Anatilimnocola floriformis: one gene and its partner. The protein of the gene in region 1 interacts with the protein of each later gene in a pairwise test. Links are inferred from orthologs where the notes say so. Each region holds a gene or a part of one and is shown in the gene's direction. Other genes may lie near its edges. The genes, in order: M9Q49_RS06075 and dps.

Evidence for each region.
Region 2: the proteins of M9Q49_RS06075 (region 1) and dps interact in binary tests that used the Escherichia coli proteins (3 or more experiments, as listed by UniProt). The link is inferred for Anatilimnocola floriformis from one-to-one orthologs.

What each region holds. Positions count from the first base shown.
Region 1 is NZ_JAMLFW010000001.1:1,453,668-1,468,061, forward strand. The notes cover bases 446-3,128. They hold M9Q49_RS06075 (ATP-dependent Clp protease adaptor ClpS), read left to right. Parts: upstream 446-1,453; coding sequence 1,454-1,804; downstream 1,805-3,128. Other genes in these bases: M9Q49_RS06070 (dipeptidase), read right to left, coding at 446-1,305; M9Q49_RS06080 (FAD:protein FMN transferase), read right to left, coding at 1,902-3,128. Also shown: more of M9Q49_RS06070, read right to left, coding at 1-445; more of M9Q49_RS06080, read right to left, coding at 3,129-4,577; M9Q49_RS06085 (FAD-dependent oxidoreductase), read right to left, coding at 4,587-6,944; M9Q49_RS06090 (hypothetical protein), read right to left, coding at 6,970-7,227; M9Q49_RS06100 (SAM-dependent methyltransferase), read left to right, coding at 7,979-8,998; M9Q49_RS06105 (GNAT family N-acetyltransferase), read right to left, coding at 9,009-9,488; M9Q49_RS06110 (DUF1559 domain-containing protein), read left to right, coding at 9,697-10,647; M9Q49_RS06115 (hypothetical protein), read left to right, coding at 10,674-10,829; M9Q49_RS06120 (hypothetical protein), read right to left, coding at 10,848-11,957; M9Q49_RS06125 (PDZ domain-containing protein), read right to left, coding at 11,986-13,209; M9Q49_RS06130 (GNAT family N-acetyltransferase), read left to right, coding at 13,389-14,240; M9Q49_RS06135 (alpha/beta hydrolase), read left to right, coding at 14,354-14,394. UniProt on the Escherichia coli protein: Involved in the modulation of the specificity of the ClpAP-mediated ATP-dependent protein degradation.
Region 2 is NZ_JAMLFW010000001.1:289,463-303,932, reverse strand. What follows is about bases 440-3,198. They hold dps (DNA starvation/stationary phase protection protein Dps), read left to right. Parts: upstream 440-1,431; coding sequence 1,432-1,965; downstream 1,966-3,198. Other genes in these bases: M9Q49_RS01190 (hypothetical protein), read right to left, coding at 2,445-2,888; M9Q49_RS01195 (hypothetical protein), read right to left, coding at 1,962-2,192; M9Q49_RS01205 (PRC-barrel domain-containing protein), read left to right, coding at 610-1,122; M9Q49_RS36280 (DUF1328 domain-containing protein), read left to right, coding at 440-561. In the rest of the region: more of M9Q49_RS36280, read left to right, coding at 202-439; M9Q49_RS01185 (hypothetical protein), read left to right, coding at 3,260-3,760; M9Q49_RS01180 (outer membrane protein assembly factor BamE), read right to left, coding at 3,797-4,096; M9Q49_RS01175 (ArnT family glycosyltransferase), read right to left, coding at 4,126-6,075; M9Q49_RS01170 (thioredoxin family protein), read left to right, coding at 6,342-6,938; M9Q49_RS01165 (endonuclease/exonuclease/phosphatase family protein), read right to left, coding at 7,193-8,050; M9Q49_RS01160 (DUF1559 family PulG-like putative transporter), read left to right, coding at 8,165-9,034; M9Q49_RS01155 (DUF1559 family PulG-like putative transporter), read left to right, coding at 9,038-9,922; M9Q49_RS01150 (RING finger protein), read left to right, coding at 10,013-10,882; M9Q49_RS35690 (RING finger protein), read left to right, coding at 10,975-11,784; M9Q49_RS01140 (RING finger protein), read left to right, coding at 11,786-12,589; M9Q49_RS01135 (hypothetical protein), read left to right, coding at 12,647-12,901; M9Q49_RS01130 (CPBP family intramembrane glutamic endopeptidase), read left to right, coding at 12,880-13,260; M9Q49_RS01125 (2-oxo acid dehydrogenase subunit E2), read right to left, coding at 13,264-14,470.

The sequences.
Region 1 (14,394 bases):
GTTAAATTTTTCGTTCGGGCTGTGCGTGTTGTCGTCGTCGAGACCCCAGCCGAGCAGGAGCGTATCGACGCCGAGTTGCTGCTTGAAATTGGTAACGATCGGAATGGAACCGCCTTCGCGAATGAACACTGGCCGTTTACCGAAGCCCGTTTCAATCGCCTGTTCAGCCGCGGCCATGAAGGGACTTTCAAGCGGCACGACGCAACCTTGCGCGCCACTCATGTAAATCAGTTCCATCGTGATGCCCGGCGGCAATCGCTCTTTCAAAAACGTCTCCAGCGACGCGGCGATCTTTTTGGGATCTTGATTCGGCACCAGGCGGAAGCTGAATTTCGCGCCAGCCTTCGCGGGGAGCACCGTCTTGCCACCTTCGCCTTGATAGCCACCCCACAGGCCATGCACATCAAAGGTCGGCCGAGCCCAGCGGCGCTCAAGGGTCGAAAAATCTTTTTCGCCGTAGAGACCCGCCACGCCGAGCTGTTCCTTAAACGACTCATCGCTGAACGGCAGCGCGGCGAACTGTTTTCGTTCGCGATCCGACAGCGCGAGCACGTCGTCATAAAAGCCCGGCACCTGCACGCGACCGTTAGCATCGCGCAGGGCGTGCAATAAGGACGCGAGCGCGTTGAGCGGGTTCGTCACCGCGCCGCCAAACGTGCCGCTGTGCAGATCCTGCTTCGGCCCGGTCAGGCGGATCTCGAAATAAGCGATGCCGCGCAAGCCGTATGTAATCGCCGGTTGGCCGGGGGCGAATTGCGACGTGTCGCTGATCACCACGATGTCCGACTTCAGTTTGTCGGTCACGCCGGGCTGCTTCAGATAGTCGTAGATTCCCTTGCTGCCGACTTCTTCTTCACCTTCGATGACAAACTTCAGTTGCACGGGCAGCTTGCCGCGGGTCTTCAGCCAGGCCCGCGTGCTGAGAACGTGAGTCAGCATTTGGCCTTTGTCGTCGGTCGCGCCGCGGGCATAGACATTGCCGTTGCGGATGGTCGGTTCAAACGGCGGCGTGACCCATTCATTGAGCGGATCGGCGGGCTGCACATCGTAGTGACCGTAAACGAGCACCGTGGGTGCACCGGGAATCGCCGGGCTTTCGGCATAAATCAACGGCTGACCGATCGTTTCGATCTTCTCGGTCTTCAGCCCCATCGCCTGAAACTGCCCGGCAACCCAATCTGCCGCCCGGCGCACATCGGGATGGTACTTCGAATCGGCCGCCACGCTGGGAATGGCCAGCAACTGGCACAGATCCCGCTCAAACGTGCCCCGTTCGGCGTCCAGATATTTCCGAATATCTTCCATGATTTTGATGCTCTCCCTCGTCTCCCGCCTCTCGACTCTCGCCTCACCCAAGATCGGGCAATATAATACGAGCGGTTCGCCTCGCCTATTCCCGGTGCTGGGCTGCGGCAGCGAACCTGAGTCTATGCAGTGTCGCAGGAGGCCCCGAGTGTCCGAGCAAAAATCTGCCGCCGTTGCCGAACCCGATGTGGAAGCCGATCAATCGGCCCAGCGAAAACCGCCCAAGCGGCAGCCTCGCTACAACGTCATTCTGTGGAACGACGACGATCACACCTACGACTACGTGATCACCATGCTCAAGGAACTCTTCGGCCATAAGGAAGAACGCGGCTTTAAAATTGCCACCGAAGTCGACAAGACCGGCCGCGGCATCTGCCTGACCACCACCATGGAACACGCCGAACTCAAACGCGACCAGATCAAAGCCTACGGCGCGGAAAAGGGAAATCCGAAGAGCAAGGGCAGCATGTCGGCGACGATTGAGCCAGCGCCGGAGTAGTGTTCGTTGCTACGCGGTTGCTCCCTCGCCTCGGTACTCCGGGGAGAGGGGTGGGGTGAGGGGCCGAACAGCGAGTTCACTCAGCCAGTTGTGCTCGTTATTTCGCATCTCCAAACACTTTCTCCCCAGCCGCATTCATCCGCACTCCCTGTGCTTGATCAAACAGCATCACCCCAAGCTGTTGTTCATCTGCCAGCGCAATTGCGTCCGGCAAGCCAACCGCCAGCAGCGCAGTTCCCCAGCCGTCGGCGTCTAGGGCGGTGGGAGCCAGGACCGCGCAGAGCGTCGTGGTAGTGACATACGGCTTGCCGGTTTGCGGCGAGATGAGGTGATGCACCTTGGGATCCGCGCCGGGCTTGGTGCGATACAAGCCGCTGGTGGCGAGGGCGGAATCTTTCAACTGGAAGACACGCAGCATCTGCTGCGGATTGCGCGGATCTTCGATGCCGACGCGCCAGCTGCCGCGGGCGAGGAGTTCGCCGCCGACGTCGACTAGGCATTCCTGCACGCCGGCCTGCTCGAGAATTTTCTGCGCCTGATCGGCAGCGTAACCCTGCAAGATGGAACCGAGATCGATCTGCAACTGCGGATTGCTTTTGCGGAGCGTTTTCGCGGCGAGATCGACCGTGAGTTTTTCATAGCCGACGCGCTCACGCAATTCTTTTAGTTCCTCTTCGCTCGGCGCCGGTCGTTCGCCCGGCGGTCCATATCCCCAAGCGGCCACGAGCGGCGCGACGGTGATGTCGTAGCGGCCGTTCGACAGGCGACTCAGTTCCTGCGCGCGAGCGACGAGCTTGAGCAGTTCTTCAGGCTGTTCGGTCTCGAAGGTCGTTTCGCTCGCATTGAACTGCGCAGTCGCCGAATCCTGCCGCCAGTGTGAGAGACTGCTTTCGATTCGCTCGAGTTCCTTCGTCACCGCTTCTTGCAGCGGCGCAATCTGATGGTCGCCGCGGATTTTCACCGACCACGAAGTGCCAAAGGCTTTGCCGCCGATTTCGACGAACTTCGGCTCGCCAGCAATTTTTGGTTCTGATGCTGCCGGTTGAACTTTTGCCCACAACTGCGGGCCGAATAAACCGAGGGCCACGCAACCGACAAGCGCCGCCGCCAGCCAATCGCGGCGTTGAATCCGGTCGTGGTCGCCACCGCTCTTCACCAGACGAAGTAGTTCTCCTGTCGGACAGCCATAGCGACAGAATCCGTACGGCACGATGGTGGACGCGAACAAACCGACGAGCGCAATCGTGGCCGAGATTCCCGCCGCGCCGCCCAAGACCCACGCATCGAATGGTTCAATCTTCGCCAGGTCAAACCGCAGCACGAACGTCGCGAGGACTACGCAGGCACCGAGCAACAGCGCGGGAATGATCGCGAGTCGCCGTTGCCAGGCAGCCGATATTTTCAAGTGAAGTCGTTTGAAGTGGGCGAACAAACCTTGCGCCGCGCCATGCGGACAAAGTTGCTGGCAATAAACCTGCCGCCGCGAAACCCACGGCATGATGAGCGCGACGGCTGCGAGCAACATCACCGCCGGCGCGGTTCGCCACGGCAAGCCATGACGCGACCAACCGACAAAGAGCGCGATCGACAGCAAATCGCCCAACCAGTAGAGAAACGCCACGACGAGCACGACCTGCCACACCAGGCGAATTCGCCGATTCGATTTCAGCGAAGTGAACGCCATTGCCAGGCCGCCCGCGATCACCACGAGCAAGCCGGGCTGCCAATTCCAGGTCGGTTCTTTCTTCGGCACGACCTTGGTGTCGGCCAGGAATCGCCGGCGCACTCCATCGGCCACGGCAAAGCTCGTTTGCGTCGCGCCGGACACGCCTTCGATGCCTGCCGTTTTGAAATCGATCTTGGCCCACTCGTCGATGGTGCGGCCTTTCAAACTATCGCGAAACTCATCCGACGGACTCACGCGCTCGACATACAACTCGGTGTCGTAGCTCTTGCGAATGATGACATCGATCACACTCACGCCGTTGGCAGCCACCGCGATGAGCGACTCCGTCGGCCCTTGATAGCCGCGGGCGTTGTCGGAATAAGGCGAGGTGCGGACGACGTAACCGAGATGCTTTCCTTCTTCGTCGAAGGCCTTGTACCAACCAAGCCGCGGCGTGTCGGCTTCGAACTTGCGGGCCGCTTTGAAGAGTTTTTTGATGTCGCGCAGCTTGACCGGTTCGGGGAAGCGGAGCGAAACACTCGTGCCGCGCAGCCGCCGCTCGATCGCTTCGGCGAAAGCGAAACTTGTCAGGGTCGAGCCACCCACGCCGTCGATTTTTTCGCGGTGCGTCGTTTGATCGGCGCCGAGAAACTGCGGCCAGAATGTTCCACTCGCGCGGACTTGCTCGGCGTGGCTGGGCGTATCACCGCTGGAGAGCACGCGCACGCCTATGATGGTTTGCTGGGCATCGAGCACGATCAGCAGGTTGCTGGGGCCGCTGTAACCGATGATGTCGTCGGTCCGCGGTGAAGTGGTCAGCAGCAAGCCGAGCGGCTTCCCTTTGTCATCCAGCACGGCTTGACCGCCGAGTCGGGCGTCGCCGGCTGCGAACTTCACGGCCGTGGGAAAATACTCCTTCGCCGTGGCGAGTGAGATTTCATCGGCCGGTGGTGGTTGCCGGCCAGCTACAAATAAAATCGCAGCGACGGCAGCCAGCAAACCGAGACGAAAGGCCCGCGGCAGAATGGCGGCAGTAATCCACTGCCGCCAGCTTCGGCGAGCCTTCTCTTTTTTTACTTTCGGCGGTGGCGACGGTTCGCTCTCCATGCGACCGCCCTACTTCTTCAGCAGTTGAACCGCATCGGCGTGAATGAAACCGTCGGCCCCTTCGTTCGACAGGATGATCGCGGCTTTCCCTGCCGGAAACTCGAACGCGCCGAGCGAATGGAAGGCCTGCGGATCGGTCGAGTTCTCTTGCTGATTGAGTTTCAGCTTGAGTGGCTTTTGACCTTCGCGTTCGATGATGCAGAGAGCCTTCTTCGCGCGATTCTCATGCCCCACCCACGACAGCCGCACTTCATACTTGCCGGCTTCGGGCACGGTGAGTTCGAAGCGAGCCTCGGCTGCATCGTTGATCGAAGCATACCGATAGCCATTGCCCACGTAGGGGCTCAGGCCGGAACCTGCACCCCAGTTGCCGGTGAACTTCGCGGTAGCATCATCGACCGCAATGCCGCTGAGCGACTTCAACTCGATTCCGGGCGGCCCGGACGGTTTCGGCGCTTGATTCGGCACACCAGAGACTTTGTCCGCAGCCTTCGACAGGTACGGCGCGACGGCAATCACTTCCTTATCGGGATAGAGTTCGCCGCTGAGCGTATCGCGGCGCATCGCGCCGGGCTGCTTGAAGAGATCAATCAAATCGGGCAGGTAGCTTTCGTAAACATTCCGCGGCGAGGTGTTGTGCAGCCGGCACAGATAAGCGGCCTTGCCGACCACTTCGCCCATCATGCCGCAAGTGCGCATCACGCGCACCGTGCCGAGGGCTTCGTGATTCACGCTGATGCACCGGCCGGCCATGAACAGGTTTGGCACATTCTTCGAATAGAAGCAGCGATACGGAACCGGATATCCGTTCTTGCGATCGACGCCGGCGCCGAATTCAGCCCGTGAAATGAACGGATTGTCCGGGAATTTTTTGGCGTATTGTTCCTTGGGATAATGCAGGTCGATATCCCACGTCGTCGGCACGCAGCCGTCGGGAAATTCCTTCTGGCTGACGATGTCGTTGCGCGTGAGCACCACGTCACCCTCGATCAGCCGCGATTCGCGCGGGCCACCGACATAAGCAACCCACTTGAGGGCCGCCTTGGTGTGGGCGTCTTTTTCCTTGCCATGCTTCAGCGCGCTGAACGCGCCATACACAGCACGCAGGTTCCAGTCGCGAATGAACTCCAGGTCGTTGATCGAATCCTTGTTGAAACCCGACTCCCAGAACCATTCACCTTTCATGAACGGCTTGTCGTCGATCTTCGAACGGCTGGCCACGGTTTTTGGAAAGTCGCTCACATCGAGCGCGAGCGCCCACGGAGTTTCCGGCCACTCTTGTTCGTTGGCTTCGTTTTGCCAGTACCACATGTTCGACATGCCCATGCGGCCCTGCGGTTCAATGCTGTGCTTCGCGCCGGCAAGAGCGCCAACTACGCCGTGGCCGGTGCAGTCGCAAAACAGTTTGCCGCGGAAGATTCGTTCCTTGCCGGTCTTCACTTCGAGCGCGGTGACTGACGTGACTTTCCCTTCCTTATCGGTGGCGGCCTTCATGGCGAAGTGGCCGAAGAAGAGCGAGATTGATTTCTCGCGGAGGACGAGTTTTTCTTTTCGTTCATCGACGAAATCGTCGCCAGCGCCGGGAGAATCGGGCGCGTGATCGGCAAACTCTTCGACAATCTCACCGAGGTGCGGATATTTGCCGCGGAGCGTGCCACCCTGAGCCCACACGCGAACTTCGCTGCTGCCGTTGCCCCCCAGGACGAAGCGGTCTTGAACGAGAGCCACCTTCAACGATTGGCGTGCCGCCGAAATTGCTGTCGCCGTGCCGGCATATCCGCCGCCGACGACGACCAGGTCGAACTCACCGGCGTCTTCTGGTTCTTTGCCAAAGCCGAGCCAATTGCGACGAGTTGCTGCCAGATCCGCATCGGCGGGCAGTTTGAAATCTTTGTCGGAGGTCAACAGGATCGCATCGCAGCGACCATCGAAGCCGGTCAAGTCATGCAGACCGAGGGTAGTTTCGCCCTTGGGAAGTTCTACCTCGCCACCAGCGTGCCAATGCCAATCGACACCTTGCGTGCCAAATGTGGTTTCGAGTGGTTTGCCATTGATGAGGAGTTGAAACCGGCCCGGCGTGCCGGGAGCTTTCCAATGAGCGACCCAATCTTTGGTGCGAACCCACACCTGATATTTGCCAGCTGCGGCGACCTCGACCTTTGTCGACGCATCTTTCACCGGCTGACCCAAACCGTGCGCCAGCAAGTAGGGCGAACCAACGATTTGCGTGAAGGCAGTGTCGAGCGACCAGCCGCCGACATCGTCGAACGACTCGGCTTCGACAAAAATCGTTTCCGCCCGAGCCGCACCTGAAAACGAAACCGCCAGCAACGCACAACCGAGAATCGCCCACAAGAAACGTCGCATCACAAGCCTCAATCAGCATGGAGAGTCATACGCGCCGGGTCACGGCGGGAAGTTCCGTATTATAGCCGAGAGCCCAGCGGAACTCACTCTGCCCAGTTTCCTGGCTGACACGAAAGTCACGAGTCCACCAGAATGCGTTTTCGGCGAGAGAAAGATTTTTACTGATGCGGCGGATCGATTCGAAACGAGTCAAATCCATAGCGAACGGCCGGCTTTTCACTGTTTTTGTTGAAGATTTGCACCACTGTGCAAATTTTCGGACGCAACGAGTCAGATCTGGCATACGATTTCAGTAAGAACTGGCCCTGATTCACCGCAACCAGACTGGTACAATGCCGATAACGAAAGAGCAGTCAGCCGTTCGTCGCCGCGGCACGCAGTGAGTTGTGCGGTTGATTGCCAGAGACGTACATTTGCGTAAACAGCCTTTGGTGTGCATTCTGACCGAGGGACCTATTTTTACGGGATGGCTCGAATCACCAAGGTGCAGGTGCAGTAGCACGCCCGATTCCGCCAATCTCCCAGCGACTCCATCGCTGTCGAAATCCTCCAAAGGTTTGTTCTAAAAACGCCGGGCTCCGCCGAAAAAGCGGAGCCCGGTTGTTTTTCTTGCTGATTGTCGCCTTTCGCTCCGCGAAAGAACGCGTCTTTTAAGCGTCGCAGCGCGAACCAATCAGGCAGCGGTTCGCACTCTTCCAAGAGGCGTGCTTTCGCGGAAGCGAAAGACGACCATGACCGCCTTGAACGTTCACGACAATTTGCTAAAATCTGTGCTTCCCGGATCCGTAGCTCAACTGGTCAGAGCATCTGACTCTTAATCAGAGGGTTCTCGGTTCGAGTCCGAGCGGGTCCACTATCCATCCGGGATGAAAGCTTGTGCAGCAATGCACAAGCTTTTTTTATGCGCCGTTTGGATCCTTTGCTTGCCGTTTCCAACGAAACCGTCACCATTGCCAGCCTAGCCGGCCTTCTTTTCGGCGCAATAATTCAAACGACGAGGTCTTCATGTCAGATTCCTGCCAAGGAGGACTGCCGTGTCTATCGTCGCAACGAAAACGGGTAGCATTCGCCAACAATGGCCTGCTGCTCCGGATTTTCACTCGCTGCCCACTCCCAAGACGCAGCACCCGGCCGTGCCGCTGGTCAAGCTCTGCTACACCATGGTTCACGCTGCCGATGCCGTGGGAATCCACGATCTGGCCGACGGCGAGTTCCTGCCGGCCGATTCGACGCTCGAACAAGGCATCGAGCGGCAGCTGAATTACTTGTTGAATCAAGTTGGCTGTTTGCGGCCTGGTTTTCGACTGCTTGAGATCGGCTGCGGCTATGGTCACTTGCTGCAAATGGCCCAGCAACGCGGCGCGCAGGTGATCGGCGTCAATATTTCGCCCGAACAAGCGGATTATTGCAACGAGCGCGGGCTGAAGGTGCATTGCTGCTCCTATCGCGATTTGTTGCACGAGGCGAGTTGGCACGGCCAGTTCGATGGCGTGATTGCCAACGGCTCGCTGGAGCATTGGGTGCAGCCCGAAGATGTGCAAGCCGGGCGGATGAACGATATTTATCACGAGTCGTTCGCCATCGCGCACAAACTGCTCGACCCTCAGGACCACGACGCGCGTTACGTCACCACGGCGATCCATGTCAAACGCGATGTGAAGCCCGAGTACCTGCTCGCATCCTGGCTCAACCAACCGCTCGGCTCCGACCGCCGGCATTTCAGCTTGCTGCATCACTGGATGGGCGGTTACTACCCGGTCGACGGCCAACTTGCCGAATGTGCCAAACCGTTCTTCACGCTCGAAAAAGAAGTCGACGGCACCTTGGGTTACAAGGTAGCCAACGACTATCGGATGGCGCGGATGCTGCGCGGGCTTTATACCAATCCGACATTGGTTTGGCGGCTCCTCAATTCGCTAGTCCATCATCCGTTCGTCGCGGCCACGATGCTGGAAAGCTTTTTCATCGAGCAATCGTGGGATTGGCAGTTCCGCGGCGACAATCCACCGATGAAACTACTGCGTCAAACCTGGCGGCGAACCGAGATCGGCTAAGGTAAGAGAGCTACGGCAATTCCCAGCGGCAAACCAAACCGTCCTCGGGATCCATCACCTCGCCGATGAGCTGAAAGCCGCATTTTGTCAGCACGCGAATCGACGCGTTATCATCGGGCATGGTGTGAGCCCGTACGAGCAGCACCTGACCGCTCGCTTTGGCAAAATCGATCAAGCCCTTGGTTGCCTCGGTGGCAAAGCCGCGGCACCGCTGAGCTTCGTCGATGCCGTAGGCCACTTCCACCATGCCGCTGCTGTCGGGCGGTCCCTTGAACGCACAATTGCCGACGGCGGTTCCGGTTGCGCGCTCGATCACCGTGTAAGAAAGTGCCCAGGGATCGCCGGGGGTGGTCTGCTTTACCCGAGCGATCCAGTCGGGCGAAACCTGCGCGAAGACCTCCGGCGGTAGCGCTGCGACCCAAGCCAAAACTTCCTCGGGCGTTTGCAGCACCAGATCGAGGTTGGTCGTTGCAATCGAAAATGCAGTCATGGGTGTGATTTTCCACCTCGTTCGACGGGCATTCAAGAACCAAAGACGTGAGGGATTTTCTTTTTGACAAAACCCCTGCGAAATGACTATGGTTGTGGGCGGCGGGGCCTTCTCTTCCCAGGTTCTTCGCCATTTTCTCGCCTGTTGCTCACTCTCCTGCGCGACAATCCACTCCTTAACTGACCGATTGCGAGAGGGGAATTGCACGATGATTTTGCAGGGATGTCGCCGACGCGGTTTTACGTTGGTCGAATTGCTGGTCGTGATTGCGATCATCGGTGTGTTGGTCGCCCTGCTGCTGCCAGCCGTGCAGGCCGCGCGCGAGGCCGCCCGGCGGATGCAATGCAGCAACAATCAAAAGCAGCTCGCCCTGGCGATTCATAATTACCACGATACGTATTTGACGCTTCCTTGGGCTGCGTCGCAGGGGTTCGGCTTCACCTACCACGCCCACGTTTATCCGTTCATGGAACAGCAGCCGCTGTACAACATCATTCAGTTTCAAGATTCCGGCGAGGGAAGCGATAGTTCGCCGAACAGCACCTTTTCGATCGTCGCCAAAACGGTGGTGAAGGGGCTGAAGTGCCCGTCCGAAAAAACAGCCAATGTCTGGGCGCCGGCGATCAATGGTTTGTCGAATCGGGCCGTCGGCAGCTATGTCGGCAATTGCGGCAGCGATGTGAGCCTCGATACACCGCAAGCTCAGGGGACGATCGACGTCCGCTGCGGCAACGGCCCGATGCTCGTCTTTCACGTCGCTTCGGCAGTCAATCGCACGGAAGTCAAATTCAAGAACATCACTGACGGCCTATCGAATACGCTCCTCGGCGGCGAATCGCCGTTCTCGGTGGTCGATCCCTGCACCATTTGCGACCGCATGTATGGCTACAGCTACGATGCCGATGCGGCGAATGCTGCATCGGGCGAGGGAGACTTTTCCGAGGTGGTCTGCTCGACTTACTACAAAATGAATCGTTCGATGCTGAAGACCGGTCCGACGGGTGATGAACGCGAAATGTCCTTCGGCAGCTACCATCCTGGCGGCTGCGTGATGCAGATGTGCGACGGCTCGATCCGCTACGTCACTGAATCGGTCGACATGGCCATTTGGAAAGCGGCCGGCTCGCGCGACGGCGGCGAAACTCTGCAACTTCCGTAAACCTTTTTGAAGAGAAGTCTCGAACAATGCGACTGATGATTGTGACCACATTTCTGGTAGCGCTAATCGGCTTGAGCAGTGGTTGCTCGAAGGGCAACCCCACCGTTGCGCCTGCCGATGCAGTGAAGGTTCCTGCCGATGCGCCAGTCGGTGAGGAAAAACCATCGAACGACGAAAAGTAAGACGCCGCGCGGCTAACTTCAATGCTTCGGCGTGACTCGTCCCACGCCGAACTGGTCGCCGGTGGCGATCGGCAGTTGGCCGCGGAAATGGATTTCGACCATTTTCTCGCTGTGCACTTCGCGCCGCTTTTCGTCGGAGAGGCGAGCCACGATTTCTTTCGTCGCTGTGTCGAAGACTTCGCCCGTCGATGGATACGCAAACTTGCCATCGAGGCTAAAGGTGATCCAGCCGGGTTGCTCGCGCACGGCGACGCTTTGTTTTTGCTTCGGCGGATCGACCGTGTTGTCGAAGATGTGTACGCGTTGATTGGCAGCGTCGACCACCCACACTTCGCGCTCGTCGGGCGTCAGGCCGATGCCATGACTGGGGCAGCCGTGGCGTTTTACCGTTCCTGGCTCGAAGCCTTGTACCTCAACACGGTGGAGCTTCTTTTCGGTAGTGAGATTGGCGATTTCGAAACCGAGCAGATCGTTGACGCAAATGTAGGCTCGCGTCGCAGCGCCATTCACGACAAACGGCCTGATGGCGCCGGCCATCGGCCCGACCTTGCCGACCAACTCGTTAGTCTTGGTATCGGCAACGAATAGAAATGGCGACTTGAGACCGCCGAGATACATCCGCCGGCCATCGCGACTGACGACCGTATTGTGCGCGCCGCTCTTGGTTTCGACGGCAGTGATCTGCTTGCCATCGGTCGCATCAATGACGTTCCAGGTGTCCCTTTCGAACGACGGCACGTACAGCAACCGACCGTCGGGCGTGATCGACATTCGATCGGTGCCGTTAGGCGGCGCGGTTTCCCATAATGTTTTGTCGGTCTCCAGATCGAGGCAATAGAGCTTCGATCGCGTGGTGAAATACAACCGCTTCGTCGCTGCGCACGCACACACGCCCTTGATATTGTCGGGCATCGGCTCGGCGCTGGCCGGTGTTTCGATACGACGGACAAACTTGTGTCCGTCGTCGATATCAAACACCAAAATCCCCGCGCCGCCGAACTCCAGATAGTTCCGAATGCCGGGCGTCACCACATACAAATAACGACGCGGCGTCGGTTCCTCACCCGCGACGAGCAGCGGCAGCGAAGCAATCCAGACCACGGCGAGCAGCAGGTTTCGCAGCTTCATCGGCGATACTTTCTTCAACGATTCTTACTTACGGCAGAGCGGGCGGAGTTGGCAGCGCCGGCTTTTCGGGCGGCGTGAGTTTCAGCTCGAGGCGTTTCACCGGATCATCGCCCGGCGGCAACGCCGGGGCGGCTTCGTTGGCCGGAGCGCGACCTTCGAGGCGATTGATTCGGTCTTCGAGCGAACGAATGGTCGCTTGGAGCAATTCCACCTGGCTCTTGAGGGCGTTCACTTCTTCGCCGAGTCCCACCGGCTGACCGCCAGCGGGGCGAGCGAGGCCATCGATCACTTCGCCGACGCGGCGCACGATCGGCCGATCGCCGCCAGCGCCACCGAGAATGCCGCCGAGGGCGCCTCCGCCAACTGCAACGTTTCCACCGGCTGGATTGCCTGCTGGCTGAGCTCGCGCGTCGAGCGCTGCCGGAGCGAGTCGCACCGTCTTCCGCGTGAGGGTCGCGCCGCGGTAATAGCTCAGTTCCATTTCCTGACCAGCGCGGGCGGCGGCGACGAGCTCGACCACTTCATCGGGCGTGTTCACTCGTTGGCCATCGACTGCGACGATCAAGCTGCCGACGGGAATGCCGGCGCGCTCGGCAGGGCCGCCCACTTTCACGGCTGCGACGAGCGCGCCGCGCGAGGCGGTGAGTCCATTGGCAGTGCGGGCCTGCTCGGTCAATTGAACGACCGAGATGCCCAGCGAACCGCGGGCATTGCCTACTTCGGGAACGGCGGGAGGAGCGGCCGGATTAAATCCAGGCGCGGCATCCGGCGGCGGACCGGGATCTTCTTGATTCGCCCGATTCACCGGCGGTGTTTGCCGCGCGACGAGTGTGGCGTTCAAGGTCAACGCTTGTTGCCCGCGCAGCACGGTGAACGTCGCCTTTTGACCAGCCGCGACCTGATTGAGCACGGCTTCAAAATCGTCGAGGTTTTTCACGGCCTGGCCGTTGATGGCCGAGACGAGATCACCCTTTTGCAACTTGGCCGCTTCGGCGGGGCTGCCGGGCTTCACGCCCAGCACGACGATTCCCTGCTGGCCGTCGGTTTCATCGGCGGTCATGCCGAGATAACCGGGCTGAGCCACCGGCGCGGGATTGGCCAGCGGATCGGCGGGTTGATTTAGCTTGTCGAGCGCGCCGCCGAGGCGTTGTTCGAGTTTTTTCAGCAATTGGGCCGACGCGAAAGGCTGGGCCAACGGCTGAATGAGAGCAGCTGCAAAAGCTGCCGCTAACAAGAGGTTCTGACGACGCATGACCGCACTCCTTCCGGATTTCAAGTGGCATTCGATTCAATTCCGATTATCCGTTATGCTCCAGCGAAATGAAACTGCCCGCCATCGCCGTTGCCCCTTTGGAACTCTCCCCGGGAGTTCCTTCTGCTGGACTGCGGCGCGGGGCCGAGGCCTGGCCGCCGAGCGAGCGAGCGTTGCAAATGGCCGCCGTGCTTGAGCACATTCGCCGCGTTCCCTCGCGCTTTATCGCCGTTGCCACCGTGGAGCCGCGCGAAGCGAATCAGCTGCCGCTAGGAGCGGTGTTGGTTGAATGTTTGCCCGGCCGCGCGGCAGTAGTGATGACGCCGCAGATCGATGCGTTGTTGCCGGTCAGCCAGCGCGACGAACTGGCCAGCGCTTTGCTCCTGGCACTCGATGGCGTTCTGCAGCAACAGAAAATTCTGCTCGCTCAAGCGTTGACCGAAAGACGCGAGCATCCCACGACGGCCATCTTTCAAGCCGCCGGCTATCGAGTGGCCAGCGACCTGTTGTATTTGGCCGCCGATCTGACGGGAGCGGCCAACCGGCGGATTCCGGGTTTTCCGATTCAACCGCTGGAGCTAGTAGCCGTTTCGCACGACGAAGACGCGCGCTGGATTCGGCTCATCGAGCAGACGTATGAAAAGACGCTCGACTGCCCCGCCGTCGATGGCTTGCGGCCGACGCGGCATGTGCTGCAAGAATATCGCGACATCGGCGTGCCGCGCACCGACTGGTGGTTCATCGCCCGCTACAACAGCGAAGACATCGGTTGCCTGATCCTCGCCGATCATCGCCCCGCCGCGCATGCGGAACTCGTTTATATGGGCCTGACTCCCGATATGCGCGGCCGCGGCTGGGGAGTTCACCTCGCGCACCAGGCCCAACTGATTGCCGCCACGAGCGGCGCCCAGCATCTGGTTCTGTCGGTCGATGCGGCCAATCTCCCCGCGCTCCGCCATTATCAAACGGCGGGATTTAAATTCCTGGAACAACGCACCGTGCTGGTGAAGGCGATTATCCCTACCCCGTAGGTCAGGCACTTCAGTGCCTGACCGTGCCTTACCCAGCAACGCTGCAATCGCGCCGGCCGTCTGCTAAATTCTGAATCAGTTTCCAGTTCTCCCCACTCTGCGAGTTTGCTGCTATGTCCCTCTCCCGCCTGTGTTGGTTGTTCGTTTTCACGTT
Region 2 (14,470 bases), 1.2 Mb from region 1 along the record:
GGTTCCTGACCGGTAAAGGGCTTCAAAGTGGCAGACAAGTGAGTTTCGGGCAGCAGTATTGCAAAAACTTTGCCAGTGTAACGATGCGCCAACCTGACAGATCATTGGCGTGCTTGATTCGCAGAAAATCAAGCACTTGGCAGTTTTTCGTCCACTGGGAGTGGTGCGCGGACAGAACGGAGGTAACCAAATGGGCAGCTTTTGGTTGCTTCTGTTTTACTGGACTTCGTTCTTATTCGCAAACCGTTGGCTCCGGTTCACTTGCGGTTAATCGCCAAATCATTTTGCGCCTCTGGCACCTTGTTTGCTTTGTACGGACTGCATCTGACGGATCGAAAACAACACCGCGAGCGGCTCGCGAAACACATTTTTGAACAGAGGAGACTTGTCATGTTGCAATGGGCTTTGACCTTTTTGATTTTGGCGCTTGTCGCCGCGGCATTTGGTTTCTTTGGCATCGCAGGCGATCTCGCCTGGATTGGCAAGGTTCTCTTCGTCGTCTTCCTCGTGCTGTTTTTGGTTGGTGCGATCACTGGCGGCGTACGCCGACCCATCGCCTAACCACATCGCACACTTTGTCTATGCATCGTTCAACGTTAGGAGTTTGAAATGCGCAGTTTATGGATTGCAGTCGCTTTGGTGCCGGCTCTGGCACTCACCGCCTCCGCCCAAGTTCGCGTCGATGTGAACGAAGGTGGCGTGAAGGTTGATACCCCCGCCGGCCGCGTCGTTGGCGCCGCCGACTACTCAGGTGCCACCTTCCGCAGCAGCAAGCTGGTCGGGATGAGTGTCAAGAATTCGAAGAATCAGGACCTCGGCAAGATCGAAGATCTGGTGATCGACGAACGTGGCCACGTCCGCTATGCCGCGATCTCGTTCGGCGGTTTCCTCGGCTTCAACAACAAGTACTTCGCCGTGCCGTGGCGCTCGCTGAAGGTGAAGCACGACGCCGGCTCGAGTTCGCACTACGTCGAGCTGAACGTCACCAAGGAATACTTGGACAATGCCAACGGCTTTGCATCGGACAAGTGGCCCGACTTCGCCGATCCGGAGATGAACAAGAAGATCGACGCGTACTGGCAAACTGAAGTCAAGACACCGACCACGTTGCCGCGTCAGTAGTCTGTGGCTTTACCAGTCAGTCGATCGAACACAACCAGTGAATTCGTATCCGTTGCGGCCAGGTCACTCCACATGAAAGCGCGGTAAACCTTCGGGTAAGTGAATTGAGACGCCGACCGACCCCCGCAGGCCTCTCGAACACAGCATCGCCACGGTGCAACCGCCCCAACTCCAGCTACGAACCTCACTGAAAATGAAGAAGACGGTTTCCCAGCGAGAGCAATTTCGCGGGAGGTCGTCTTTTTCTTTGCGCGCGCTACAATAAGCTCGCACTCACTCCCCTAGTTCCCACCTTCCAGGAATCAAATCATGGCCACCGCAACTCGCGCCGCTGCGCCGGCGAAACAATCTGCCAACGGAGACACGTCGATGATCGAAAGCCGCAACGACATTCCCAAAGCCAAACGCACCAAGCTCTGCACGCTCCTCAACGAACGGCTGCGAGACAGCATCAAGCTGGGGCTGAACGCCAAGCAAGCTCACTGGAATGTGAAGGGGCTGAACTTCATCGCCCTGCACAAGCTATTCGACGAAGTACACGCCGCGACGGAAGAATTCGTCGACGAAATCGCCGAACGAGTAACCGCCCTCGGCGGCTTGGCCGACGGCAGTGTGTCGGCCCTTGGTAAGAGTGAAATTGGCGACCACCCGACGAAGGCCGTCGATTGGAAGACCCACGTCAACTCCCTCGCCGACGAGCTCGCCGCCTACGGCAAGCTCGTTCGACAGGGCATTGATGAGGCCGACGAACTCGAAGACAAAGGGACGGCCGATCTCTTCACCGGCATCAGCCGCAAAGTCGACCAATACCTGTGGTTCGTCGAAGCGCACGTGCAGGACTAGCTCGTCGCGCCGTCAAAATCTTTCAGCGAGCGCCCCAGGCGCTTGCGCTTGCCATCGGCGAGCGGGGCGCGTTCTTCGGCGGGCGCTTGCTCGATGAGCTTACCGAGGTTCTGGTGGAAGTGCGGATCGTGGGTCGGTTCGCCAAGGGCTTCAACGGCGTCGGAAACGCCCAGCAGCACACTCTGACGCACGCCTTCACGAATCCACGAAAACAGATTGAGTTGCATCGGACAGGCCTCCTTGCCTCTGATGTTCTGAATGGTTGCTCGCGTCGCATTCGACGGTTCGCAACAGGGGACGCGCCAGTCATCCTTGACGGGCATTCACTTCGCTTCGGTTTCCGCCGCCTGCCGGATTGATTGAATCCGCCGGACCATACCTGAACGGAACAGGTCGGTCCAGAGACGAAAAAGGTCGCCTCTTGCGAAGCGACCTCTCGTTATTTTTCGGCTCGCCAGCAGTGCTGGCAAATCTTCAGACTACTTGCTGCTGACCTTGAAGCCGGCCTTTTCAAAGGCCTTGTCGTTGAACAGGAGTTCAACTTGATCCTTCGATTCCTTGGCCTTGCCCTGGCATTTTTCGCAGCAGAAGCAAACGTCAGCGCCATCGACGCTGATCTTGGTCGCCGCATCGAGCGGGCCGCCGCTCAGCGGGCACTTCTCTTGCTTGGCTTGGCCGGTGGCAACCAGCTGAGCATTGGCCTTGGCGGCGTATTTGGCGGTATTCTTCTCAAATTCCTTCGGGCAGTTCTGGCAGCAGAAGTAAACCTTGCCACCCTTGTAATCGACGGCGTTCTTTTCGCTGGCGGCCTTCGAGCCGGCCACGACGCACTTCACGCCTTCGAGCTTCACACCTTCAGCGGCGATCAGCGAAGCCACGGCCACGAACGCGAGACCCAAACCAATCAACATGCGAGACTTCATTTGAGAGCACTCCAGAGGGGGAAGTTGGAAGGCAAAGTTCATTCAACCGGTATTATCGGCACAGGACGCACATTGTCTGAGAGAAAATGGGCGAAGTCAATGGAATCCATCCAGAAAAGTTGATGGGGGAGCGGGGGCTAGGGACTGGGTAAGGCAGAAGGCAGAACGAAGAAGAACCGAATGGTGCTGATCCAGCTCGAGGCGGAAACGTTTCCGTGTCTTTTCCCCAGCCCCCAGTTCCTAGTCCCCAGCCCCGCCTCTCCTCTTCCTCTCAATTAATTTGCCGTCGACTGCCGAGTTGCTGTAAAATGCGGTCGCGGGTTTGAGAGCGGGTTGGTTGCGGCGTGCGACGCCGACGGGGCACGTGGGATATGTTCGGAAATTTCTGGCTCGATCTGGGCGTAATCGCTACTGGCACAATCGTGGTCGTCGGACTGCTCGTCTGGCGCTTTGCTGGCAGCCGGATTTCGCCCTGGCAGCCGAAGCGCAAACCTGAGGTCAACCTCGAGCACGCGCGCAAGCAATTTCATTTGCGACGCGAATGGCTCGAGGCGCACTTCCTCACGCTCGCCGGACAAAGCGGCAGCCCGCGCGGCTTGCAGTGGGTCGATTGCGATTTCGATGACGAAGTCTCCTTCGCCCGCGATCGCAACACCGGCCGCCTCCGCGCTCTGGTCGGCGTGACCATCAGTTTCGAAGCCGTTATCGGCGGCGGGATGGAAGACAACCCGAACGTCAGTAACCTCCGCGCAGCCACGGCCATCTTTCATCTCGATGGCGAAGCCTGGAGCACCACCGGCCGGGCGCTCTTCAATCTCAATCCTGAACAAGCGATCGAACGTTTTGGTCAGGAACTCGAGCACGTGGAATAGAGGCACGCGGGATTAGTTCTTTCTCCGTGCATACTCTCACTGAACCCAGGTGTTCACAACAACGCCTTCGGCATTGAATTCAACACAAATGGGGTTCAGAAACGCAGTGGGCCTCCATTTACTCAGATGGTATTCCCACACAACACCGCCACGACCGGGGTTCCAAGTTGTTGCTGGTGGTCCGCAAGCCGCGAGCACTTCGGCTTGCTTCATCCCAATCTGAATTTGCCGGTCTTGCTGTTCAGTAATCGTCCCGCGATTGCACGAATGAAAAACCGCAATCGCAGGCCCAGTGAGGGCGATGAGAATCAAGAACCAGCGCAGTGAGATTTTCATTTCCTCTCTCCGCGCGATCTTTTGACTCGCTACCTCTTTGTTTCCACTGCCGGCGTGTTCGCAATCACATTCGCCTTCTCTCGCCCGATGACGACGAGTTGCTGCGGCGCCTTTTTGAAGTTGCCGCTGAAGAGTTTGCTCAGGTCCATCTTGAATTGTGATTCGAACAGCGGCTGTTCGGTAATGATCTTCAGATCGGCGGGCAGATGCGGCTGCAGTTTCTCGTACTGCGTGCGCGTGGTGATCAAGTAAGCAGTCGGATCCTTGCTGAGGAACGTGAGGGCCTGTTTGTTATCGAACATCTTGGCCATCACCACGGGCACGTTCGACGTTTTGATCCGCTTCTCAGGCTTGGGCAACTCGGTGATCGATTGCTTGCCGTAATAAACCCAACTCGGTTCCAAGATGTGGAACGTCGCGAGCTTCGGGTTGGCTTCGCGGGCCAGAATCGCGCTGACGATTTTTTGATCTTCACGATGAGCGTCAACCCGCTGCGCGCCGACGGCGAAGATGAGCGTGGTCATCGCGGCGAAGCAGGTCGCCATGATGCCAGCCGTCCAGCGCCGATCGAAATTGAACATCTGCCGCCCGAGCGCGATGAGGCCCGCCACGGCAGGCAACAGTCCAATCAGCGCGAGAAATTCATCGCCTGGCAAAAATTCATTCGCCACCGCATACACACCCACCGCGAGAAACCCGCCGATGAGCATCAGCACCGCGAATGAAACGGCAGGCCACCAGCGCGCGATCAACAACTTGCCCGCCAGCCAGCGATCGAGGAACGCGCCGACGAGCAGCGCCGCGGCTGGAAAGCACGGCAGGATGTAATTGAGCAGCTTCGTGCGAGCCACACTGAACAAACACAGGTACACGCCGATCCAACATACAGCCAGCAAGTAGCCAGGCTGCCAGGCGTCTTTGCCCATCAATCGCCGCGTCGTTTCGATGATGACCGGCAGCGCGAAAATTGAAAACGGAAAGAACCCCGCGATCAGCATCACCGGATAGAACCCGATGAAGCCGTGATGATTTTCTTTCGCCGACAGCGCCCGCTCAACGTTGTGTTCAAAGAAAAAGCCCCGCAGCCATTCGCCGTCGGTCTGCACGCCGACGGCTGCGTACCAGGGACCGGCGATGAGCACCACCGTAACGATCGCCGCCAGCGGCCACATGTACCAACAGGTGCCGAGAAAATGCAACGGATTGAGTGGCCGAGCTGCATTGTGCAGCCAGGCGGGCAGCACCATCTGCCGCAACTCACCCGACGAATCATTCGAATCGAGATCGGTCTGCAGCGCGGGCAAACGTTGAATGAGCAAGAACATCCCGATCACCGCCGTCGGCAGCACAAGACCAACGGGCCCCTTTGCCAACACGGCGAGGCCCATGGCGGCGTACATCATCAACACGAGCGTCGGTCGCTGCGGAAACCAATGCCCAGCAGCCCGCTGCAGCGGCGCCGGTTGATCGGCATCGAGTACATCGCCCGTCACGGACTTTCGCCGCGCGAATGTGCCGAAGACGAAGAGCGCGACGGCCAGTGTGCTCGTGAAAATCAACACGCCGTCGGGAGTCGCGGCCCGGCTGACCATTGCAAACGAAACGCTGCAAGCCAGCGCCGTCGCAGCCCAGAAACCAGCCCGCGGATTGAACAAGCGTCGGCCCATCGCATAGGTCAGCACCACGGTGCCGATCGCCGCGAGCGCCGAAGGGAGGCGCGCGGTGAATTCATTCGCGCCGCCGATGTGATACGAAACGAGCATGCACCAATACAGCAGAATCGGCTTGTGCGTGCGCAGCTCAGCATTGAAGGTCGGCACGATCCAGTCGTTGCGGAGGAACATTTCGCGCGCGCAGCCGCTATTGCGCGGTTCATCGTCATCCCACAGCCGCGGCCCGCCGAGATTGGTTAGCATCACGATCGCCGCCAGCGCGACGACCTGAAACAAATGCGCGGTGATAGTCGAAGGGGCCTTCAATCGATCCTCCTTGATCGAGCAGATTTTGGTTTCAGAGCCAGATATTAAGCAAACGGGCTCACATCAAGAAGGTGAACTTTCTGCTGATTCGCTCGGGTGGGTTGCTAGCACGGAGCCGAAACAGGTGGGCTGGGGAATTTGCTAAAACAGACTGAGATCGAGGCGGTTGCAGCCTTTGCAGATCTGGCCCCTCACCCCGGCCCTCTCCCCGGAGTACCGAGGAGAGGGAGTAATTCATATACGAACAACACCAAGGAGATTTACCAATGGTTAAAACTGCTAGCACGATGCGGGAGCTCGGCACACCGGCTCCGGATTTTTCGCTCATCAATGTCGATGGTCAGACGGTGTCGCTCGCCGATTTTAAAGGTCAGCCGGGTTTGCTCGTAATTTTCATGTGCAATCACTGCCCCTTCGTGAAGCACGTTGCGCCAGAACTTGCCCGCCTGGCCATGGATTACATGCCGCGCGGCATCGCCGTGGTTGGCATCAATTCGAACGATACGTCGAAACACCCGGAGGATTCGCCCGAGCAGATGGTGCATGAAGCCGAGCAGCGGGGCTATCCGTTTCCGTACTTGTTCGACGAAGACCAAGACGTGGCCAAGGAATATCACGCCGCTTGCACGCCCGACTTTTTCCTCTTCGACAAAGAACAAAAGTTGTACTACCGCGGCCAACTCGATCCTTCGCGTCCCAAGGCGGGCGATGTTGCTGACGGTCGCGACCTGCGCGCCGCGCTCGATGCACTGTTGGCCGGTAAACCCGCACCAGAGAAGCAGATCCCGAGCATCGGCTGCAACATCAAATGGAAGGCCGGCAGCGAACCAGCCTATTTCAGTTCTACCGGCGTATCTGGTTAGTATGCGGTCCCCACCGAGCTTGCTCGGTGGAGCTAATGACTTTGCACTAGAGCGTAGCTTGCGTGCGCCTTTCGCCCCGGCCGACCTCGGTCGGTAGAGCGGATGATTTCGCGGCGGCGGCAATCACATGCTCCACCGAGCAAGCTCGGTGGGGGCAACGTAAACAAAAAGTGCGTGGCTGGTGCAGAATCGTTTCACCACCGAGCAAGCTCGGTGGAGTCAGCTGAAAATTCGATCTACACAAAACGCACTATTCACTTCCGCAACGACAGGCGACAAACAATCGGCAGGTGATCCGACGGGAACCTGCCGTCGCGCTGATCGGTGAGCGTGCTAAGTTTTTCGATGTCCCATTGCCGAGTCGCAAACAAATAATCGATTCGGCTTCCCGGCACGATCTTCTTGAAACCGTTCCAAGTCGAGTCGGGACCTTCTTTGCTCTTGGCCGCGACGTAGGCATCGCGCAGCAGCGGCAGATCATCGGTCCCTTTCGCGGCGAGCGTTTCATAAGCGGCCGAATCGGGCAAGCTGTTGAGATCGCCGATGAAAATTAGCGGCAGCGTCGCAAATTTTTCGCGGACTTGTTTGACGATCAACTCAGCGCTGGCACGGCGGGCTTTCGTTCCCTGATGATCGAAGTGCGTGTTGAGCACGGTCAGCGATTCCTTGGTTTGCCGGTCCTGCAACTTCAGCCAGCTGGCGATTCGCGGCAGCGCTGCATCCCAACCTTTGCTGCCGATTTCTTCCGGAGTCGTCGACAGCCAGAATGTTCCTTTATCGAGGAGTTCGAAGCGTTCCTTACGATAAAAGATCGGCGACATTTCTCCCTGCTGTTTGCCGTCGTTGCGGCCCGCGCCGTAGGAAGCAAATTCCGGCAGCCGTTCTTGCAGATCGTGAAATTGCCCGGCCAGCACCTCTTGAAAGCCGGCGAGATCCACTTTCTCGCGCAGAATGATTTCCGCCACCCAGTCGCGGCGATTGCGCCAGCGATCGACGCCGTCATTGGCGTTGTCGTAACGAATGTTCCAAGTCATCACCTGCAGCGATGTGTTCTCGGCGGCGGGCTGAGCAGCCAGTGGTGAAGTAGCGGCCAAAGCGAGAGCGGCGAACATAAGTAAGAATCGTGACATGACGTATCGCGGAGGGTGCGGGTGGAGCGTGCAACGTGGCGTTGCACCTTTTATAATCCACCGCCAGACCTGATGCTTTGCTGCAAGGAATGAACCGTGCCGATCAATTTTTCCTGCCCGCATTGCGGCAAGCAAACCGTCGTTGCCGATCAATTCGCAGGGCAAACCGGTCCGTGCTCAGCCTGTGGAAAATCGGTGACCATTCCACTCACCGCGAGCAGCTACCCGGCGGGACCGTCGACCAAGAGCAGTTCAGGAACCGCAGCGCTGCTTGTTATTCTCGCCACGGTTGCGGTGCTCGGTGTGATTTGCCTCGGTGGCGCCGGCCTGTTGTTTTTTCCTGTGATTTCCCAGTCTCGTATTTCTGCACAGCAAACGAAGTCGCTGAATAACCTCAAGCAAATCGCTCTTGCGCTGCATAACTACCACGATACGTATAACTCCCTCCCGCCGGCCGTCGTCACCGATACCGATGGCCAACCGCTATATAGCGGCCGAGTCCTGCTGCTGCCGTTCCTCGATCAAAACGCGGTGTACCAAGCCTTCGACAAAAACAAAGCTTGGGACAGCCCTGAGAATCAAGCGATCACCGCGACCATCATCAAGACGTTTCAAGATCCGGCCCATCCGGGCGGACCGGCTGCACCTCGGAGCGACTATGTCTTCGTGACCGGAACGGGGACGATTTTTGAGGGTAGCAAAACAACCAACTTTGCCAGCATCACCGATGGCACGAGCAACACGATCATGGTGATTCAAACCGCGACGGGCCCGCAGAATTGGGCAGAGCCCGTCGACTGGAATGCCGACAGCGGCGTGCTGCCGCCGGGTAATCATCCGCAGGTAGTGCTCACTGCCTTTGCCGATGGCAGCGTGCGCGCGATTCGCACGCACTTAATGCAAATGGCGCTGCAACAACTGATGCAACGAGCTGACGACCGAAGTATGCCTGACTTAGGATATTAAACCATGACGATCGAATTTCGCTGTCCTCATTGTGGCAAACAGACGGTTGTTGCCGATCAGTTCGCGGGCCAGAGCGGCGCGTGCGCCGGCTGCGGCCAGCAGATCACCATTCCCAAAGCGAGTTTTGCAGCGCCCGCGACCATGCAGACGCCAATGTACGCGCCGACTGGCGGGAGCAAGTCCGGCGGCGGCTCCACGCTCCTCGTCATTCTGGCGATCGTGATGGGCTGTATTCTCCTCTGCTGTGGCGGCGTGGCCTCTGTTCTCTTTATTGGCCGGTCGCAGATGGGAGGCAGACGAGATCAAATGATTTCGCAGAATAATATGAAGCAACTCGGCTTGGCGCTGCACAACTATCACGATGTGCACGGCAGCTTTCCGCCGGCCGTAGTCACCGATGCCGATGGCAAGCCACTTTACAGCGGTCGCGTGCTGCTGTTGCCTTACATGGACCAAGCGGCGCTCTTTCAACAATTCGACAAATCGAAGGCTTGGGATGCGCCGGAGAATCTGGCCGTCACCGATACGATCATCAAGACCTTTCAAGACCCCAACAACAAATCGGGTTCGCTGCAACGGAGCGATTATGTCTTCGTGACGGGGGTCGGCACGATGTTTGAAGGGAGCAAAGCAGTCAAGTTTTCGAGTGTGACTGACGGCTTGAGCAACACGATCATCATGGTCGGCACGAGTCGTGGTCCCTCCAACTGGGCGGAGCCCGTCGAATGGAATGTCGACCTGGGCATGCCACCGCCGACGGCTGAGCCCAACGAAGTTCAAATTCTGTTTGCCGACGGCAGCGTGCGCTTCATGGCGCTGCAAGACTTTCAACAGAACATGAGGGCAATCACCACGAAAGGCGGCGGTGAGATCGTGAATCTTCCCTAGCCAGCAAGGCGCAGAACTCGCCGGGTTACTGCACTGGCAAGTTTCCGCGCCGACGCCAACAATGGATGCATGGAATGTGTTGGCGTTTTCATGCTGTTTGCTGCTATCGTCGTGCTGGCACTGTTTGGCGTCTTCAGTCAAACGGCGGCCCGATTCGAGCGCTGGAATAGCGCGCTGGCCGCGGTCGCTCAGCGGTTCGGCGGCGTGCTGAGTCGCGGCGGTTGGTTCAGCAATCCCTCGCTACGTCTTCCTTACGGCACGACTTATTCGCGGCTGTCGGTTTACAGCTTGCCGGGGACGTCGGGTCGCAAGTGCCTCGAGATGATCGTGCAGTGGTCCGACGTTTCGCTGCACATGGCCCTCGTGCCGCGCGTCTCACGACGGCAGATTGCCATCGATCTGCGCGGACTGCACGAACTCGAATTCGATTGGGACGATTTCCGCCTGCGCTGGAATGTGTGGGCCGACGAAGGAGAAGAGTCGCGCCTGCTCCTCAGCTCGGGCGTGCGCGTGCAACTCGAGCGCATCAGCCGCTCGCCGGAACCGGCCGAGACGCTGGTGCTGATTTATCCCGGCTGGCTGGTGGTGCGTAAGGTGTGGGAATCGTCGCGGGCCAATGATCTGGAGCAGTTCGTCGAAACGACGCTCGGTCTGTACGATCAGCTGCAGCTGACGAAGACTGAGGGAATCGACTTCGTAAACGGTGATCAGCCGCAGATCATCGATCACGCCAACTGCCGGATCTGCGGCGAAGAAATGTCGGCCGAGATTGTCATCTGCCGTCGCTGTCAGACGCCGCACCATCGTGATTGCTGGGAATATGCCGGCGGCTGCGCGACGTATGGCTGTCGCGAGACGATCTATCTGCTCCCCCGCCGGGCTTTTCCTACGGCAGGAAATCACGCGCCCCCCGAGCCATCGCAAGAACTGCCGCCTGGTCGGCCCAGCAAGCCGCGTTAAGGGGGATTTCGGTTTTCGCAAAAGAACATCTGGCGAAAATCGAATACCATAAAACGTCCTTTCGCTGCTGAAGGGAGATTTGGGAGCTTGCCGTGGCCCGTGATGCGTTTCCTTTATGCTTCATCGCCTTCCTGGTGATTATTGGCATCTTCGTCGCCATCGCGTCGATTTCGAGCGCCGTCAATAAAGGCGTGCTCGAGCAAGTCGCCAAGCGTTGGAAGGGCTACGTCGAGCTGGGCGGCTTCTTTGGTTACGACGGTCTCGTGATGCAAATCGGCGACGCCTATGCTCGGCTCAGTTATTCGAAGCGCGGCAAAAACAGCCGCAATACACACTTGTCGGTTCATTTTCCCGACAAGCAACTGCGACTTGAGCTGTATGTGCAGGACGTGATTCAGCAGTTGAAGAAATTGCTGGGCATGTATGACCTGGAAATCGGCGCGCGCGAGTTCGACGATGCCTTCATCATCAACGGCAATCAACCGGAGCGGATCATCGAGTATCTGAATCCGCAGTCGCAAGTGGCGATCCTGAAGCTCGCTCGTTTTTCCACGCTGGTCTCAAACGATCTGCACCTGACGATTTCCGGCGGCGTGCTGCGGGTGACAAAGCATCGTGGTTTTCAGAGCGTGGGTGAGCTGAACGAGTTCATCACCCTGTTCTCCGAAGTGTTCGAAGCGCTCGCCTATTCGCGCAACACCGGGATCGAGTTCGTCTCGTCTTCGCCGCTGCCGCGGGTGCAAGAGACCGAATGCCAGGTCTGTGGCCATCCGCTCGAGGGAAAGATCGTCTTTTGTTTGAGCTGCAAAACGCCGCACCATCTCGATTGCTGGAATTATTTCGAATCGTGCGCGGTCTACGGTTGTGGGCAGCATCGTTACACCGAAGCCAGGCGAGCATAGCATGGAGAGCGGTGTTGAATTTGCAGTCGTGCTGTTCGCTATCGGCGTGATCATGGTGATCATCGCCGGCATCGCGTATTCATCGCATAACAGCGACCTGAATCGTTTTGCCTCAATCTGGCGGGGCCGCATCAAGCGCGGCGGGGCCTGGGATTTCCCGCAGGTGACGTTTCAGCTGGGCGACACGCCCACGACTCTCAGCTATTCGAACGACGGCGACGATGTTTACACGCATCTCACCATGTCGCTGTTCGACATTCGGCTGCGGATGGAACTGCGGCCGCAGGGAATTGCCCAGAACATCGGCAAATACTTCGGCATGCAGGACATCGAGATCGGCGTGCCGGAGTTCGATGCGGCGTTCATCATTCAAGGGAGTAACGAGCGCGAGATCCGCGAGTTTCTGCGTCAAGACGTTCGTTACGCGATCATGGCGCTGGTCTGCTGCGGCACGCAGCCCCACCACGATCTGCACTTGCAGTTAGGTGGCGGCACACTGCGAGTCACCAAGCACGAGCACTTCACCAGCGAGCTGCAGCTGTCGGAATTTGCCCGCTGTTGCTTCAAGCTGATCCGGCTCATTCAAAAACCGCTGAGCGACGGCATTGAGTTCGTCGAAGGGCAAGTGCGGCCTACGATTTCCTTGCACGATACAGAATGCCAGGTCTGCGGCGATCCACTTACTGAAAACGTGGTGCAGTGCCAGAAATGTAAAACGCCGCACCATCTCGATTGCTGGCAGTACTTCGGCTCGTGCTCGGTCTATGGCTGCGGCCACAAGCGGTGTATCGTGCTCCGCAAGTAACCACTGTCGGCTTTCGCTCCGCGAAAGCACGCGTCTTTTTGAACGCCTGAGTCCAACGTGCTCCCTGCTGAAGATGCCAATCCGTCGCCGGCTCGCTTTGTGAGCCTTGCGCTAGTGCTCGAGGGTGGACTCGCTGCTGTGGCGATGGTCATTGGTTGGCTGGTAGGTTTTGATCCGTGGCACGGTCTGTGGCGGACCGATTACGACGCGAGCGCGCTCTGCCGCGACGTACTTTGGGGAGTTGCCGCCACCGGACCAGCCGTGGCCATTCTGCTGGTCGATTTCGAGCAATGGAGGCACTCGCTGATCTGAAAGATCAGGTCCGTGAGCTGCTACAGAAGTTATTGCGAGGCGCCGCCCTGTGGCAACTCCTCATCGTTGCGCTCGCGGCGGGAATTGGCGAAGAGGTGCTCTTCCGCGGCTTGATTCAAGCGGGCCTGGCCGCGCTGCTGCCGAACTCGTTCGCACTGGTCGGCAGCTTATTGATCGCGTCGGTCTTGTTCGGATTGTGCCACTATCTGAGCAACACTTACTTCGCGCTGGCGACACTCGCCGGCGCTTACTTTGGGCTGCTGATGCTCGTCAGCGGCAGTTTGCTGCCGGCGATCATCGCGCACGCGCTGTACGACTTCATCGCGCTGGCGTACTTGCTGCACGATGGCGAAGCGTAAACGCTACGGAGCGAGCAGCAACCGGCTGGGGCTCTTCAGATAATCGATCACGTCGTTGAGGAACCGCGCCGCAGCGCCGCCGTCGACGAGGCGATGATCGTACGAAATGCTCAGCGGCATCATCAAGCGGATGACGATTTCGTCGTTGACGACGACCGGCATCTTGCGAGCCCGACCAACCAGCAGGATGGCTACTTCCGGCACGTTGATGATCGGCGTGCTGTAAGTACCGCCGATCGCGCCGAGGTTGCTGATGGTGAACGTGCTCCCCTGCATGTCGGCAGCCGTAATCTTGCCGTCGCGGACGTTCTCGCTGATTGTTCCCAGGGCCCGCGCGACATCGGGAATCGACATGGTGTCGGGATGACGCAGGCTGGGGACCATCAGGCCCCGGTCAGTGTCGACCGCGATGCCGACGTTGACGTAGTCCTTGAAGATGATGTGCTCGCCATCTTCGTCGATCGAAGCGTTGATCGTGGGATGCGACTTGAGGGCCATGGCGACGGCCTTCACCACGAACGGCAGGCTCGTGAGCTTGATTCCCTTGCGAGCGTAGTCGTCCTTGCTGCTGACGCGGATCTTTTCCAGCTCGGTCACGTCGGCATCGTCGAAATTGGTAACCCGCGGGCAAGTCGTCCACGACTTGTGCATCTGGGCCGCGATGACCTTGCGGATCTTGGTCATCTTCTCGACATGGATCGGCCCGTAGTTGTCGCGAGCGCTCGAGCCGGCGTCAGTCTTGCTACTGTTCACACCCACGCCTTGGCTTTGAGCGCGGACCACGGCGAGAACATCTTCGCGCGAAATGCGACCGCCCGGACCACTGCCGGTGACGCGCGACAGATCGACGCCCACTTCGCGAGCAAAGCGACGAACAGCCGGCCCCGCGGCGACATCGCCATACTCAGCTGCTTCTTCGGCGGGAGCGATGGTGGCGACCGGCGCTTGAGCAACCGGCTGCGGCGCTGGAACGGCCTTCACGGGAGCAGGAGCAACGGGCGCTGGTTTCGCCGCGGCTGGCTGGGGAGCCGGAGCGGCAGGTTGCGGCGCTGGCTTGGCTGGCGCCGGAGCAGCCTTCGGCGCTTCAGCAGCAGGAGCCGGCTTGGCTGGCGCGGCTGAGGCACCAGCGGCGGCGCCTTCGAGCGTGAGCAGGACCGCACCGTTCTTCACGGTTTGGCCCTTCTTGATGTGTACCTTCACGACCTTGCCG